Regions from separate parts of the Lysinibacillus sp. fkY74-1 genome, predicted to be linked through region 2. Evidence: riboswitches for the same ligand, from Rfam matches in the RefSeq annotation. Region 2 holds a riboswitch; the other holds the start of a gene.
What was found. Region 2 has a riboswitch for cobalamin ahead of mmgD (citrate synthase). Riboswitches for the same ligand answer to the same signal wherever they lie in the genome.
Positions count from the first base shown of each region.

Region 1: linked by a shared signal. The riboswitch ahead of ACE1MS_RS10465 (ABC transporter substrate-binding protein) and the one ahead of mmgD (citrate synthase) in region 2 are both predicted to bind cobalamin.

Region 1 covers NZ_CP170173.1:2,155,569-2,163,201, forward strand. The annotation lists gene ACE1MS_RS10460 (GTP-binding protein) at 1-595, opposite strand, end outside; cobalamin riboswitch at 771-958, shown strand; gene ACE1MS_RS10465 (ABC transporter substrate-binding protein) at 1,123-2,118, shown strand; gene ACE1MS_RS10470 (precorrin-3B methylase) at 2,171-2,848, shown strand; gene ACE1MS_RS10475 (S9 family peptidase) at 2,920-4,908, shown strand; gene ACE1MS_RS10480 (class I SAM-dependent rRNA methyltransferase) at 4,995-6,191, opposite strand; gene ACE1MS_RS10485 (alpha/beta hydrolase) at 6,254-7,171, opposite strand; gene ACE1MS_RS10490 (dihydrofolate reductase) at 7,333-7,633, shown strand, end outside.
Region 2 covers NZ_CP170173.1:2,400,918-2,408,550, reverse strand. The annotation lists gene nikA (nickel ABC transporter substrate-binding protein) at 67-1,686, shown strand; gene nikB (nickel ABC transporter permease) at 1,758-2,711, shown strand; gene ACE1MS_RS11645 (ABC transporter permease subunit) at 2,713-3,516, shown strand; gene ACE1MS_RS11640 (ABC transporter ATP-binding protein) at 3,527-4,300, shown strand; gene ACE1MS_RS11635 (ABC transporter ATP-binding protein) at 4,303-5,121, shown strand; gene ACE1MS_RS11630 (NUDIX hydrolase) at 5,169-5,654, opposite strand; cobalamin riboswitch at 5,886-6,080, shown strand; gene mmgD (citrate synthase) at 6,270-7,391, shown strand; gene ACE1MS_RS11620 (bifunctional 2-methylcitrate dehydratase/aconitate hydratase) at 7,490-7,633, shown strand, end outside.

The DNA.
Region 1 (7,633 bases), 250 kb from region 2:
TCGTTTGTAGTCTAGTCATGCATTGGCGATGTTCCAATGTTTCATTCAAAAAGTTATCTAGCAGTTCTTCATCACGCTCTGCCAGCCATTCCATAATCGTGCTTGAAACATAGTTTTCCTGCAGTGGTTCATCTATGAGGATTACATGTTCTGAGAAATCCTTATGCAGCTGAGTCATAACAGCTCTCACATCTGCTCCGTCACGATCTATTTTATTAATAAAAAAGAATGTAGGGACATGATAGTTCCGTAAAAGCTGCCATACAGTTTCTGTATGACCCTGTATACCCTCTACAGCACTAATAATAATGATGGCATAATCCATGACACGAATGGCACGCTCCATCTCAGGGGAGAAATCGACATGCCCTGGTGTATCGATCAGCGTATATGTATCGTCGCCGATAGTCATGCGACCTTGCTCGGCAAATATTGTAATGCCACGTTTACGCTCAAGCTCATGATTATCTAAATAGGCATCCTGATGATCGACACGCCCCCGCGCTTGAATACTATTGGTATGATAAAGCATTTGCTCAGAAAAGGTTGTTTTTCCTGCATCAACATGAGCAAGAACCCCAATCGTCTTGTACATACTAAATCCTCGTTTCTATAGGTGGCTATGTTCTCATTGTATCAGAATACTAGCACAAATAATTCTTGTAAAATGATTCGTCTTTTTGTCGAAATAGTGCTAATATAATGATGATTGCAGATTTTGCAATTTACTCTGATTGCGAATTAACTCATGAACTGCTAGTCTATCAATAGAATGAATAAAACATATTGGTGCAAATGGCATTTGTCATTTTGCTTAAAAGGGAAATCGGTGTAATTCCGATGCTGTCCCGCAACTGTAAATGGGGAGTCTATACAGGATGCCACTGTAGTTTAACTATGGGAAGGTGTATAGATGATGAACCTAAGCCAGGATACCTGCCAGTATGTGTATGCTAACTAAGAACCACGAGGATGGGGATAGTGATAAAGGTAACTATACCGTTTTTTCACTATGCTACTCTCTTGGCGACAAGAGGGTTTTTTTATGCCCTTCCAATGATCCTGGTAGCAAAGAAGTCTCTGATTTCTTTCTATATTTATGACAACAAAGGAGAAAAGGACATGAAAAAATGGAGAAGTATATGGCTGGTCATGCTCATCGCGCTCATCGCAGTTTTAGGAGCGTGTGGTACAAAGGACAAGCCTGAATCAGCAACGCAAACTGAAAAAGTTGAACCGTCTGAGGCGACAACGACTGAGGTAATCATTAAAAATAATGGAACTACCCAAACCTATAAGGAAGCACCTACAAAGGCAATTAGCTTAAATCAGCATGTAACAGAAATTATGCTTGCATTAGGGCTAGAGGATTCCATGGTAGGGACTGCTTATTTAGATGACGAAATCTACGAGCCGCTTCAAGCAGCCTACGATAAAGTTCCTGTTCTTTCAGATCAATACCCAACGAAGGAGCAAGTCATTGATGCCGGGGCAGATTTCTTGTATGCAGGCTGGAAAAGTGGCTTTGGTGAAAAAGGTGTAGGAACACCAGAGGAGCTTGAGGAATTAGGAATTCATACGTATTTACATACAGCTTCTAATATGACAAAGCCAACATTAGAGGATATTTTCACTGATATTCGTCATATTGCAGAAATATTCCGCGTGGAAGATCGCGGCGAAGCATTCATTGAACAAATGACAAAAGATGTCGAAGAAGTTCAAGCTAAATTACCAAAAGATAGAGAAAATTTACGTGTTCTAGTCTTTGACAGTGGTGAAAAAGATGTATTCACAGCTGGCCAAAACTTTATGAATGAGCTGGTGACAATCGCTGGCGGTCAAAATATCTTTGGAGATGTGGAGTCAGGGTGGACAACCGTGTCGAAGGAAGATGCAGTAGATCGCAATCCAGAGGTGGTTGTCATAATTAATTATGGTGAAACAACGGCTGAACAAAAGATAAATTTCTTAAAAAATGATCCAGCCTTGAAGGAAATGGAAGCAGTCAAAAATGATCGCTTTGTCATCCTTCCACTTTCAGCGGCATCTGAAGGGGTCCGTGCAGCAGAGGCCATTCAAATTTTAGCTAAGGGCTTCTACCCAGAAAACTTTTAAAAATTTCGAGCTAGCAAAGTGCTAGCTCCTTTTTCTTAAGGAGCGATAACTATTGAACGCATTTCGTCAAAACATACCAGATAAAACATTTGAGACCCTTAATCAGCAAGGTGGATTTTCGCGATTAGCAGTAAGCCCTGGCATTATCAATAAGCATTACACACCAGCCCAATTTCAAAAAATAGCAGAAATTGTAGGAGAGAAGGGAGCCATTAAATACTCGGCTTCCTATAGCATATTATTATCGATTCCCTCTAGTGAATTAACTGAAGCTACCCGTGCCTTACAGGAGGCTGGACTGTTTGTTGCATCGTCAGGGCCTCATATTGTTATGAAAGCATGTGATTTTTGTGACGGTGAAAAAATGGAAGCAGTTCCTCAAACAGAACAGCTCTATCAGGCGTTGGATGGTATAACCGTGCCTGCAAGAATGCGAGTCAATGTGAATGGCTGTGCATCCGCCTGTTATAATCCCACATATGATGACATCGGTTTGGTCTATCAGCATGAGAGCTTTGATGTTTATCTAGGAGCCATTCCTATGGGGACGAAAGCACAGGCGGGTACTCTCTTTGCAAAGAGAGTAAGGATCGACCATATTGAAGATTTTTTGCTACAAATCATTCGTCTTTATCAGGACCAAGCTCGTTCCAATGAACCTTTTTATAAGTTTTATCGCAGAACAAAATCGAATGCTTATTGGGAACTAGTAAAAAAATCGATCGAGTAGCAGGAATAATACTTAGGGTGTCGAAATATTGTAGTAGAGCATAGAAAATGACAATACAAAGGAGCAAGAACATGACATCTAAACAAGGGATTCAACCAGAGGATCTTTATCGCTTGAAATCAGTGGCAGATCCACAGCTCTCACCTGATGGGACTGAGGTAGTTTATGTAGAGACACGTATTGATGAGAAGAAAAAGGACTATATATCTAATTTGTTTTATATAAATTTAAAAGACAAACGTCCTCAGCAATGGACATATGGTGACTATCGGACAAGCTCTCCTGTGTGGTCGCCAGATGGCAGTCAAATTGCTTTTTCTTCTACAAGGTCAGGCAAGCCGCAAATTTTTGTGCTTTCGAAAACAGGTGGGGAGGCAAAACAAGTAACGTATTGTAAAAACGGTGCGTCAACGCCTGTCTGGTCTCCATGTGGAGAGAAAATTGCCTTTTCCGTTATGCTCGGTAAAGATGAAACTATTCTAGATAAAGCTGAAGATGACAAGAAAGAAGAAAAAGAACTAAAGCCGCTAGAAATCGATAAGATGAAACATAAATCAGATGCTGGTGGATTTACGGATATGGACCAGCATACCCACATCGCTATTGTCGATTTAAAATCTGGTGACTTAGAGCAAATGACAGAAGGGAACAAGCATTGCCATCTGAGTACATGGTCGCCCGATGGCAACTATCTTACGTACTTAGCAGATCAAGCAGAGGATTTAGATTTTTCATTTAATGCGGATATTTACTTATTAGATATAGAAACAAAAAAGAGTCGCAAGGTAACCGAGGGAATTGGCTCTTATTACCAAACATCATGGTCTCCTAATAGCCGCTTCCTTTCCTTCGTTGGGGGAAAACGTGAGTTTGAAAATGCCACACAAGCGAAGCTATGGATTTATGATATGGAACAAAATCTGCTAAACTGTGCCACAAGTGAATTTGATGCCCCTGTCGGTGACTATGTCATCGGTGATTTCCTGCAAGGGGTAGCAGCTCCACCTGTGCAATGGATGAATGATAATCATAGTTTCTACTTCCAAGTAACAGATCACGGCAATGCGGCAATTTATTTTGGTAATGTGGATGGAGAGATTTATCCAGCTATTCACGATGATCAATATGTTTATGGATTTTCATTAGATGCTCAAAATGACCAAGCAGTTGTCGCAATAAGTACGACAACAAATCCGGGCGATTTATATTACGTCAACTTAAAGACGGGTGAAAAAGAACGGTTGACAACCGTCAATGAAGAAGTTTTAAAGACGAGAGAGATAGCTGTTCCTGAGAGTATTGAGTTTGAAGGAGCTGAGGGCTGGAAGGTCAATGGCTGGATCATGAAGCCAGTGGGCTATGAAAAAGGGAAGAAATATCCTCTTATTCTTGAAATCCATGGTGGTCCACATGCGATGTACGGCAACACTTATTTCAATGAATTCCAAATCCTAGCTGCTCAAGGCTTTACGGTGCTGTATACAAATCCGCGCGGAAGTCATGGCTACGGACAAACGTTTGTGGATGCAGTACGTGGTGATTATGGTGGCAATGACTATCAAGACCTAATGGCTGCAGTGGACTATGCTTTAGAGCACTATGATTTCATTGATCAGGATCGACTAGGTGTAACAGGTGGGAGCTATGGTGGCTTTATGACCAACTGGATTGTTGGGCATACGAACCGCTTTAAGGCAGCAGTTACACAACGCTCAATTTCAAACTGGATTAGCTTTGCAGGTGTGAGTGATATCGGCTATTACTTTACAGACTGGCAAATACAAGCAGGGCTCGATAATATGGAGAAGCTATGGCATCATTCTCCATTGAAGTATGTAGACAATGTCGAAACACCGTTGCTCATTTTACACGGTGAAAAAGATTATCGTTGTCCGATTGAACAGGCGGAGCAATTATTTATCGCCTTGAAATATCGTAAGAAAGAAACAAAATTCGTCCGCTTCCCTGAATCGAATCATGAACTGTCAAGAAGCGGAAAACCAACATTAAGAATTCATCGTCTGGAATATATACGAGATTGGTTTGTGGAAAAACTTTAACAAAGAGGTGGCTTAGGAAGTGAACATACTTCTTAAGCCTTTTTTATCGAAAAAAAGAATCACAGCAAAGTGTGATTCTAGATCAGTTAGTCGATTTTTTGAATAAAAACGACCTTCAAATAATTAAATTCAGGATATTCACGAGGCACACGGAAATCCTTTGGTAAACCGTATTCCTCTACAATTTTATAGCGTGTACGAGTCTCTTTAAATGCTTGGTCGATAAATCCTTTAAACTTTTTCATACCGAAGCTTGCATTATTTGTAGAAGCCACAATAATACCATTTTTGGCTGTAATCGCAATTGTATCCTTTAGTAATTTTGGATAGTCCTTCGCCGTTGAGAACGTCATTTGCTTTGTACGAGCAAAGCTAGGTGGATCTAAGACAACAAGGTCAAATTTTAATGCGTGACGCTGTGCATATTTAAAATAATGAAAAACGTCCATTACTTTTATATCCTGGGCTTCATAATCAATTTGATTGACGCTAAACTGCTCAATTGTTTTGGCTAAACTGCGCTTCGCAACATCAACACTTGTTGTTTTAATAGCTCCTCCAAGCGCGGCTGCTACTGAAAATGCCCCTGTGTAGGAGAAGGTATTAAGCATATTGGCTGTGTTTGCATAGCGCTCACGAATAGCTAATCGTACTTCCCGTTGATCAAGAAAAATCCCTGTCATCGCACCATCATTTAAATGTACTGCATAGGTCATCCCATTTTCCTTGACCAAAATTGGAAATTCGCCAGGAGTCCCCATAACAAAATCATCCTGTTCCATATATTGGCCTTTACCATCAAATCGTTTTTTCTCATAAATAGCTTGGTAGTTGATGGTTTCAGCAAGCGCCTCATAAACGACTTCTTTCAATGAGTAAATACCCTCGCTATACCAACTCACCATATAGTAGCCATTAAAGAAATCGATCGTTAGGCCACCAATGCCATCACCCTCACCATTGAAAACACGGAAGGCTGTTGTATGTTCATTCTGGAAAAATGCTTCTCGGAGTTGTATGGCTTTTTTGAACTTTTTAATGAAAAAAGCTTTATCGATGGTTTCATTGATATCAGTCGTCAAGACCCAGCCAATCCCTTTATTTTGAATACCGAAGTAACCTGTACCAATAAAACGATTATGGTGATCCATCAGCTTAAGTAGTGTCCCTTGCTCGGAAGGGAGTTGTCGTGCATCCACCGCATCTTTTGAAATTAATGGGTAGCCTTTTTTTAATTGATCAGCAAAAGGCTGCTTTATTTGTAGGGCAATTGTTTGTGTCATGTTGTCATCCTTTAAAAAACGTTTTGCTCTATTATCGCACTGTTTGGACGGGATAGCCAAGCTTATTTCAGGAATTCAGCAATTTTTGCCACTGTTTCGATGGTCGCCTCTTCAAAATAATGCATCTTGCTAAAATAGCTATGAATCAAACCAGACATGGTCATATGCTCTACAGGTACTCCTGCGTCCGCCAGTTTTTGGGCATAACTTAAACCTTCGTCAAAGAGTACATCTGCCTCTGCTGCAATGAGGAGGGTTTTAGGCATATGGCTTACATCCTCAAGTTGTAGAGGAGATACAAATGGATTCGCATAGTTGGATTCCTCTGTATAGTGCTGAGAAAACCATTGCATACCTTTTTTATCGAGGCCGAAATTTTCACCATAAGCCTGATAGGAAACGGTCGTGAAATCTACATTCGTAACGGGATAAATGAGTACTTGTGCTTGCAAAGACGGACCACCCGAAGAAGCAGCTAAGTGGGTCACGACCGTTGCTAAATTTCCGCCGGCACTGTCCCCAGCAACCGTCAACTGAGCAGCATCGCCGCCAAATGCTTTGATATGGTCATGCACCCATACTAAGCTATCGTAGGCATCCTGTAATGGAGTTGGAAAAGGAAATTCTGGAGCCAAACGATAATCTACTGAAACGACAATAGCTTGTGCTTGTTCTGCTAATAGCTGACAGCCAGCATCAACTGACTCTAAATTACCATATACCCAGCCACCACCATGATAATAGACAATAACCGGTAATGGTTGGTGATGAATGGGGATATAGAGTCGTAGTGTAATTTGAGCACCATCACGCACTGTAATTGCTTGTTCTTGTATGGACGCAAGTGTTGGTTTGTGTACGGATTGCCATGGCATAACCGTCCGCATCGCACGAGCTTCCTGTGGTGTGACTTGATAGTAAGGTGTCACACCATGCTGAGCTTGAATATAATGAACAGCTTCTTTTCTTAATGTAGTCATCCTCATCATTCCTTTATCTTGACGTTTATATCTTATATTATAAACTATTCATATAATTTTACTAGGATTTAATTGTAGAAAAAGAAAAATCTTTTATAAAAGAGGTGAAATGATTGAATTGTGTTTATAATAAAAGGGAAGAAAGTATTTGGAGGGACAGTATGATTTCTTTAATTGTGGCACATGATGACAACCATGTAATTGGGTATAATAACGGAATGCCTTGGCATTTACCTGGAGATTTGCAGTATTTTAAAAACAAAACAATGGGCAAGCCAATGATTATGGGCCGAAAAACGTTTGAATCCATTGGTCGTCCACTACCAGGACGTCGTAATATTGTTATTACACGAGATGAAAATTATCGTGCAGAAGGCATTGAAATTGTGACAAGCCTAGAAGAAGCAATAACAATGGCAGGGGATGTACAGGAAATTATGATTATTGGCGGCGAGCAAATTT
Region 2 (7,633 bases):
TTTTTTTATGCCTTCTTTCTATTCAATTTGTAGATATGAACAGGGAATAGAGATAGGAGATAAAAAATGAGATGGACGAAGTATTTACTGCCTTACATGCTTGTTTTGACCTTCAGTTTTCTTGCAGGTTGTACAAGCACGGAAAAAGACAAAGGAAACTCAGCATCAACTGAACAGACAGATGAAAAAATGATTACGATTGGTTGGCCATTAGATGTAGGCCCATTAAACCCCCATACATATTTACCAAATCAGATGACTGCTCAAGCAATGGTTTATGAATCTTTAGTGGCGTATAACGATGATGGGACAATTACGCCAAAGCTAGCAGAAAGCTGGGTCATCTCAGAGGATAAAACTGCTTATACGTTCCATTTACGCAAGGATGTTAACTATTCGGATGGGACTGCCTTTAATGCTGATAATGTGATTCGCAATTTTGATGCGGTATTAGCGAATCGTGACATGCATTCTTGGATGGGCATGGTCAACCATATAAAAGAGGTCGTCAAAGTAGATGAATCAACAATACGTTTGCAATTAGACGAACCGTATTACCCTGTGTTAAACGAATTAGCCTTTGTCAGACCATTCCGTTTTTTAGGGGATAATGGCTTCCCAGACGGCGATAAGACAAATGATTCCATTCAATCAGCTATTGGCACAGGGCCATGGGTTTTAACCGACTATAAAAAAGATGAATATGCTTTATTTAGCCGTAATGAACATTATTGGGGAGAAAAGCCTCTCGTAGATAAAATAAAGGTTAAAATCATCCCAAATTCGGAATCCATTTCGTTAGCCTTTGAAAATGAAGAATTAGATGTCATTTATGGGCGAGGGGTTATTAGTTTAGATAACTATACGTATTTAAGAGATAGTGGCAAATATAGAACAGCTACATCTGAGCCATTGTCTACGAAAGCATTACTGTTCAATACACAGTCTGGACCGTTAGCTGAGCTAAAGGTTCGACAAGCAATGCAATATGCTATCAATAAGGAACAAATGGTAGAAAGCATTACACATGGTACAGAAAAAGTGGCTAACACGCTATTTTGGGAAGCAATTCCATATGCCAATATTGATTTAGCCCCCATTATATATAATCCTGAAAAAGCACAGAAATTGCTAGAGGAAGCTGGATGGACGCTACAGAAGGGTGAAAAAATTCGTTCAAAAAATGGTCAACCCCTTACATTAGATTTAATCTATATTGCTACTGATGCCATTCAAAAACCTATGGCAGAGTTAATGCAGGGCGAGCTAGCGAAAATAGGCGTACAGTTAAATATTGAAGGCGCCGATGTGATGGTCGGTCTGCAAAAATTAATGGATGATCAGGTTGATATTAACTTCTGGCGAACTAATGGACCGCCGACTGATCCACATAGCTTTGCAAATGAATCAGCTACACCAAATGCTAGTGGTGTTTATGAAGCAAAATTAGGCTTACCAAATACTCAAGAAATCGATACTAACATACATCAATTATTAGTCGGGACCGATGAAGAAGAACGCGTGCAGCTATACACGGATATTTTAACAATGTTCCACAAACAAGCATTGTTCTATCCAATATCATATGAAACGAATCAAGTTATTTATCAACCATATATGAAGGATTTTGCACCACGTGCTTCTGAGTATGACATTCCATATGCACAAATGGATAAAGAAAACTAAGTATGAAAGAGAGAGTGTGTCGAACCAGGACAACTCTCTTTTTATCATCGGATGAAATAGGAAGTGACGACATGTACGAATCGACTTGGATGTTTTGTGTAAAAAGAATTCTCACACTTCCATTTGTATTAGTAGGCGTATCTATTCTGACCTTTGTGTTTATTCGTTTCGTACCAGTAGAACCAGCAGAGGTCATTCTTCGACTTGCAAGAATAGCCCCAACACCAGAGGCTATACAAGCTTTACGAGAAGAATTAGGGACAGATAAGCCTTTTATCATGCAATATCTGCTATGGGTAAAAGGCGTTTTACAGCTAGACTTTGGGACATCTTTTGTTAGTAAATTACCCGTTGGTGATGAGCTATTTGCTAAGCTACCCGCTACCATCGAATTAGCTTTAGTAGCATTTATCCTTATTTTAACCTTTAGTATTCCGTTAGGGGTTGTGAGCGCATTATATAAGCATTCCTTTATCGATAAAATCATTCGATTATTTACAGTCCTAAGTGTTTCCATTCCAACATTTTGGTTAGGGTTTATCCTACTTTATCTATTCAGTTTAAAACTTGGGATTTTTCCGACGAATGGAAAAGGTTCAGGAGCACATTTAGTTTTACCAGCTTTCACATTAGCTTTACCTACAATCGGATTGTTCTCACAGTTTATCCGCTCTGCCATTATTGAAGAATACGAGCAGCCCTATGTAAAATATGCACAGCTTAGAGGCTTAAAAAAATCGGTCATTCTCATCCGACACGTGGGGAGGAATGCTGCCATACCGATATCAACTTTGTTAGGGATGACACTCGGAAATTTGCTAGGTGGGGCTGTCATTGTAGAGCAAGTATTTAGTTGGCCTGGACTCGGTAGATATTTAATAGAATCCATAACGAATCGTGATTACCCCGTTGTACAATGCTATGTGTTGGTGATCGCTGTCATCTATGTGCTCGCCAATCTAGGCACAGATGTATTGCATCGTTTATTGGATCCTCATCTGATGATGAAGAATAGGAGAGAGTAAAGTGAACTTAGAACGTATACATATGAGAAGATTTATGAGTCTCACTATACTAATCATCATTGGTTTACTAGGACTGTTTGCCCCAATCATGATGCCTCATGACCCTTTAGCAGTCGATATTTCTAAGAAATTTTTAGCACCTTCATGGGACTATCCATTAGGAACAGACCATTTAGGAAGATGTGTCTTCTCACGATTGCTTTTAGGGATTCGGTATTCTTTAGGTGCGGCGCTCGTCATACAAATAGTTGCTATTGTAGTAGCGATCCTGTTGGGCGCATGGGTCTCTTTAAAAAGAGGTATAATAGATGCGCTATTTATTCGGATATGCGATATTTTATTAGCTTTTCCAACACTTGTACTAGCATTTGGGCTTTTAGGTGTATTAGGGCCAAGCTTAAAAAATGTGTTAATCGCACTTATTTTGACACAGCTTATTTATTATTCAAGACTAATTCGAAGTTTATTTATCGGCATGAATGAAAAGGATTTTATTCTAGCGGCAAGAATAAGCGGTACTACAGGTGTGAAATTAATTATTCGTCACTATCTCCCTCATGTTTGGCCTCCTATTGTAACGATTGTTGCATTAGATATGGGAAAGGTTATTTTAGAGATTGCAGGCTTTTCCTTTATAGGGCTTGGCGTGCAGGCTCCCACTCCTGAGTGGGGAATGATGGTAAATGAAGGGAAGCAATATATCCGCCAACATCCCGAATTAATGCTATATCCTGGGCTTACTATCGTTCTAGTTGTCCTAGTATGTAATGTTTTGGCAAGTAGTTTAAAGACGCCTGACCAGTAAAGGGGAAGTTATGAAAAAAGTTTTAGAAGTGAAAGACTTATCGGTCAAAATTGGAGAACAAAATATTTTAAACGCCATTCATCTGACAGCCTATCAAGGCCGCGTTTTGGGGATTATTGGCGAAAGCGGTAGTGGGAAAACCATGCTTTGCCAAGCTATCATGCAAGCCTTACCGTCTAGAGCGCAGATTATCAAAGGGCACATATTCTACCATCAACAAGATTTATTGAAGATAAATGCTGCTCAAATGAGAGCTTATCGTGGAAGACATCTATCTATTATTATGCAAAATCCTTCAACTGCCTTTGACCGTGTGCAAACCATTGAAAGTCATTTTCGTGAATCATTAAAGGCTCATTTTGTTATAACTAAAAATGAAATTAGACAAATTGCTATGGAAAGCATGTCAAAAGTTAATTTACCTAATCCCGAGAAACTTTTACACTATTATCCATTCCAATTAAGTGGGGGAATGCTACAGCGTGTAATGATTGCTTTGTCACTGGCAATTCAAGCCTCGGTATACATAGCTGATGAGCCAACGACAGCTCTTGATACAGTCAACCAAAAACAGGTATTGACATTATTTGATCGGATTCGCCTGGAAACACAGGCAGCCATACTTCTTGTGACGCATGATTTAGGCGTTATTGCTGAACTAGCTGATGATGTAGCCGTGATGTATAAGGGGGAACTAATTGAACAAGCAAATGTCTATGATTTTTTTGATGCACCACAGCATCCTTATACAAAGAAACTATTACAATCCCGAATGATGTTTTAGAGGTGAAAAAATTGAAGCTACTAGAAGTGAGAAATATTGAGAAGAACTATGCACATAGACCGTTCATATTCAAGCGAAGACAGGATGCTCCTGAATTACAGAAAGTATCATTTTCACTTCAGGAGGGGGAATGCTTAGGCATTGTTGGACAAAGTGGCTCAGGAAAAAGTACATTGGGCCGAATTATATTAGGAATGGAAAGGCCAACAGCCGGTGAGGTTCTATTTCAAGGGGTTAATCTTTATGATGCCACTAGCCAACAGAAAAAAATGATACGGAGAGATTTACAAGCAGTCTTCCAAAATAGCTATCATTCATTAAATCCAAAGCACACTATTTTTCAAATTTTAGAGGAACCGTACCTAAATTTCGAGCATTATAGCTCAGCTGAGAGACACTATAAGGTAAAGGAATTACTTAATCATGTAGAGTTAGAAAAATCTATTGCCGAAAAGTATCCTTCCCAGCTTAGTGGGGGACAACAACAGCGTGTGAACATTGCAAGAGCGCTTGCCTTACATCCAAAATTAATTGTTTTAGATGAAGCCATTAGTAGTTTAGATATGATTTTGCGAAAACAAATCATTCAATTACTACAGACACTACAAAAGGATTTGCAACTTGCATACATTTTCATTTCTCATGACTTACAGGCTACACGTTTTATTTCAGATCGCATCCTCGTCATGCAAAATGGTCAGCTAGTAGAGGAAATCATGAAAGGTGAACCATTTAAGCATTCCGCATCACTTGAGCTATACAACGCGATTTTGCCCAGTCACCCTCGCGAAAGAATTCACAAGAATACTAGTTTGGAATGATCTGAAATGTCTTTGCGAAGAAAGTCCTTATTAAAATTCTTACATTGTTATTTGGAAAGCTTCGTAAAGGAGCTTTCGAACCCCCATATTTTGCCCTCTAGGTTGTTTAAGAGAGCGACCGTCCTCTGTTCCATATTATTCGGAAGTTCTTCCTTACTGAAATAAGTGAGGCTTAAGCTCTCACCATCCTTCATTTCCAATACACCCCTTACATGTTTAGCTCTATAAAGGTGAATGACTGTATAGATTTCATCGCCATTCGGATAACAGTAGTAATAATCAGGTCCTGAAAAAACACCGATAAACTCAAACTCTTTAGCCACGAGACCAGTTTCCTCATAAAGTTCACGAGCAGCAACCTGCTCTAATGTTTCGTTTATTTCCATTGAACCGCCAGGTAATCCCCAATCCAACGTATCTGAACGATGTTGAAAGAGTATTTTCTTATCATCATTAACAACAAGAACTGTCGAACCAACGCTTATAATTGGTCTATTACCGATAAGCTTTCTTAATTCAGTTATATAGCCCATCCCGTCACTCCTCGTTTCATCGTAATGCAAAACAAATCGCTTTTTTAAAGCAGACTTCATAAATATAGCTCCATTGGGATTGATTAACAATCTTTTTTTGAGCGAAATAATGCTTAAATATGCAGAATAGTTCGTCAAAAATGAAAAATAGCTTTTTATAATCAGTCTTTTCTGAATTTTACCTATATTGATTGTTTGGAAACCTCTATGTTAAGGTAAAAAGACAAATTGAATATGCTAAATTTTGGTGGTTCAAATGGGTTTGATTCCATTTGATTAAAAGGGAAGTTGGTGTGAGTCCAACACTGTCCCGCAACTGTATGTAGGAGTTCCATAACGAGACCACTGTTTTGTTCTTCAAAACGGGAAGGTGTTATAGGAATGTTGATGATAAGTCAGGAGACCTGCCACTAAATAAGCATCAATTGACCTACGAGGATAGGGAGGTGTTAGCTACTGTATGATGATTGTGAATGGATGTAAGTTCACTGTTTTTTGTTCTGTCATACTTTTGTAGATTAACAACTTCTAAAGGATAGAAGTTGTTTTTTTGTTGTTCTTTCGAGTTTGAATGGTAACGCTTACAAGAATGATTAAACAAAGGGGTTGTAATCTATGGAGTTAACGTATTCACCAGGTCTTGATGGAGTTATTGCTGCGGAAACAAAACTGTCTTTCTTAGACGTAGTAGGCAGTCAAATTGTTATACGTGGCTATGATTTGATTGAACTATCTCAGAGATACGCCTATTTAGATATTGTCCATTTATTATTGCACGGAAACCTACCAACTACTGAGCAACAAGCTGACGTACAGGATAAATTGAAAGAAAACTATCACGTTCCACAAGAGCTTTTTCAAATTTTCAACTTATTACCAAATGGGACACATGCGATGGACGGCCTTCGAACTGGAATTTCAGCGTTAGCAGGGTATGATCAGCACATCCATGATCATTCGACTGAAATGAATGTAACACGAGCATATCGACTTTTAGGTGGAATGCCCAACATCGTTGCGAATAGCTACCGTGTATTAAATGGTCAAGATGTTGTAGAACCGGATAGTCAGCTTTCTTATAGTGCTAATTTTTATTACATGATTACTGGAAGAAAACCAACACCATTAGAAGAGGGAATTTTTGACCAATCACTTGTTTTATATAGTGAACATGAAATGCCGAATTCGACCTTTACTGCTCGTGTTATTGCCTCCACACAATCCGATCTGTATGGTGCTCTAACTGGTGCTGTCGCATCATTGAAAGGAAATTTGCATGGTGGGGCGAACGAGGCAGTCATGTATATGCTGCTTGAAGCTAAGACTGTGGAGGGCTTTGAAGCGATGCTGAAAAACAAGCTCAAAAATAAAGATAAAATAATGGGCTTTGGCCATCGTGTCTATATGAAAAAAATGGACCCAAGAGCGCAGATCATGAAAGAAGCTTTGTATAAACTATGCTTGGAGCAAGGGGATGACTGCTTATATCACATGTGCGAAGCCGGTGAAAAAGTGATGGTGGAGGAAAAAGGCTTGTATCCAAATTTAGATTATTATGCTGCGCCTGTGTACTACATGCTGGGCTTACCAATTGAATTATATACGCCTATTTTCTTTGGCTCTCGAACGATCGGTTTATGTGCACATGTGATCGAACAACATGACAATAATCGATTATTTAGACCTCGTGTTCATTATATAGGCGAGCGTCATAACCTTGAAGAATTGTCGGTATAATCAAGTTTTAACAACTCGCCATAGAGCTGATGGACATTCTGACCAATGCCCATCAGCATACTAGTATATCAAATTCATACCTTGAAAGGAAGATATAGATGATTAAAACGAATGAAAAAACGATGACAGACCAGCTTCTTATTGATATTGCGGATTACGTATTAAACACAAAGATTACGAGCGAAGAAGCTTACGAAACGGCTCGATATGTTTTATTGGATACGTTAGGTTGTGGCATTTTA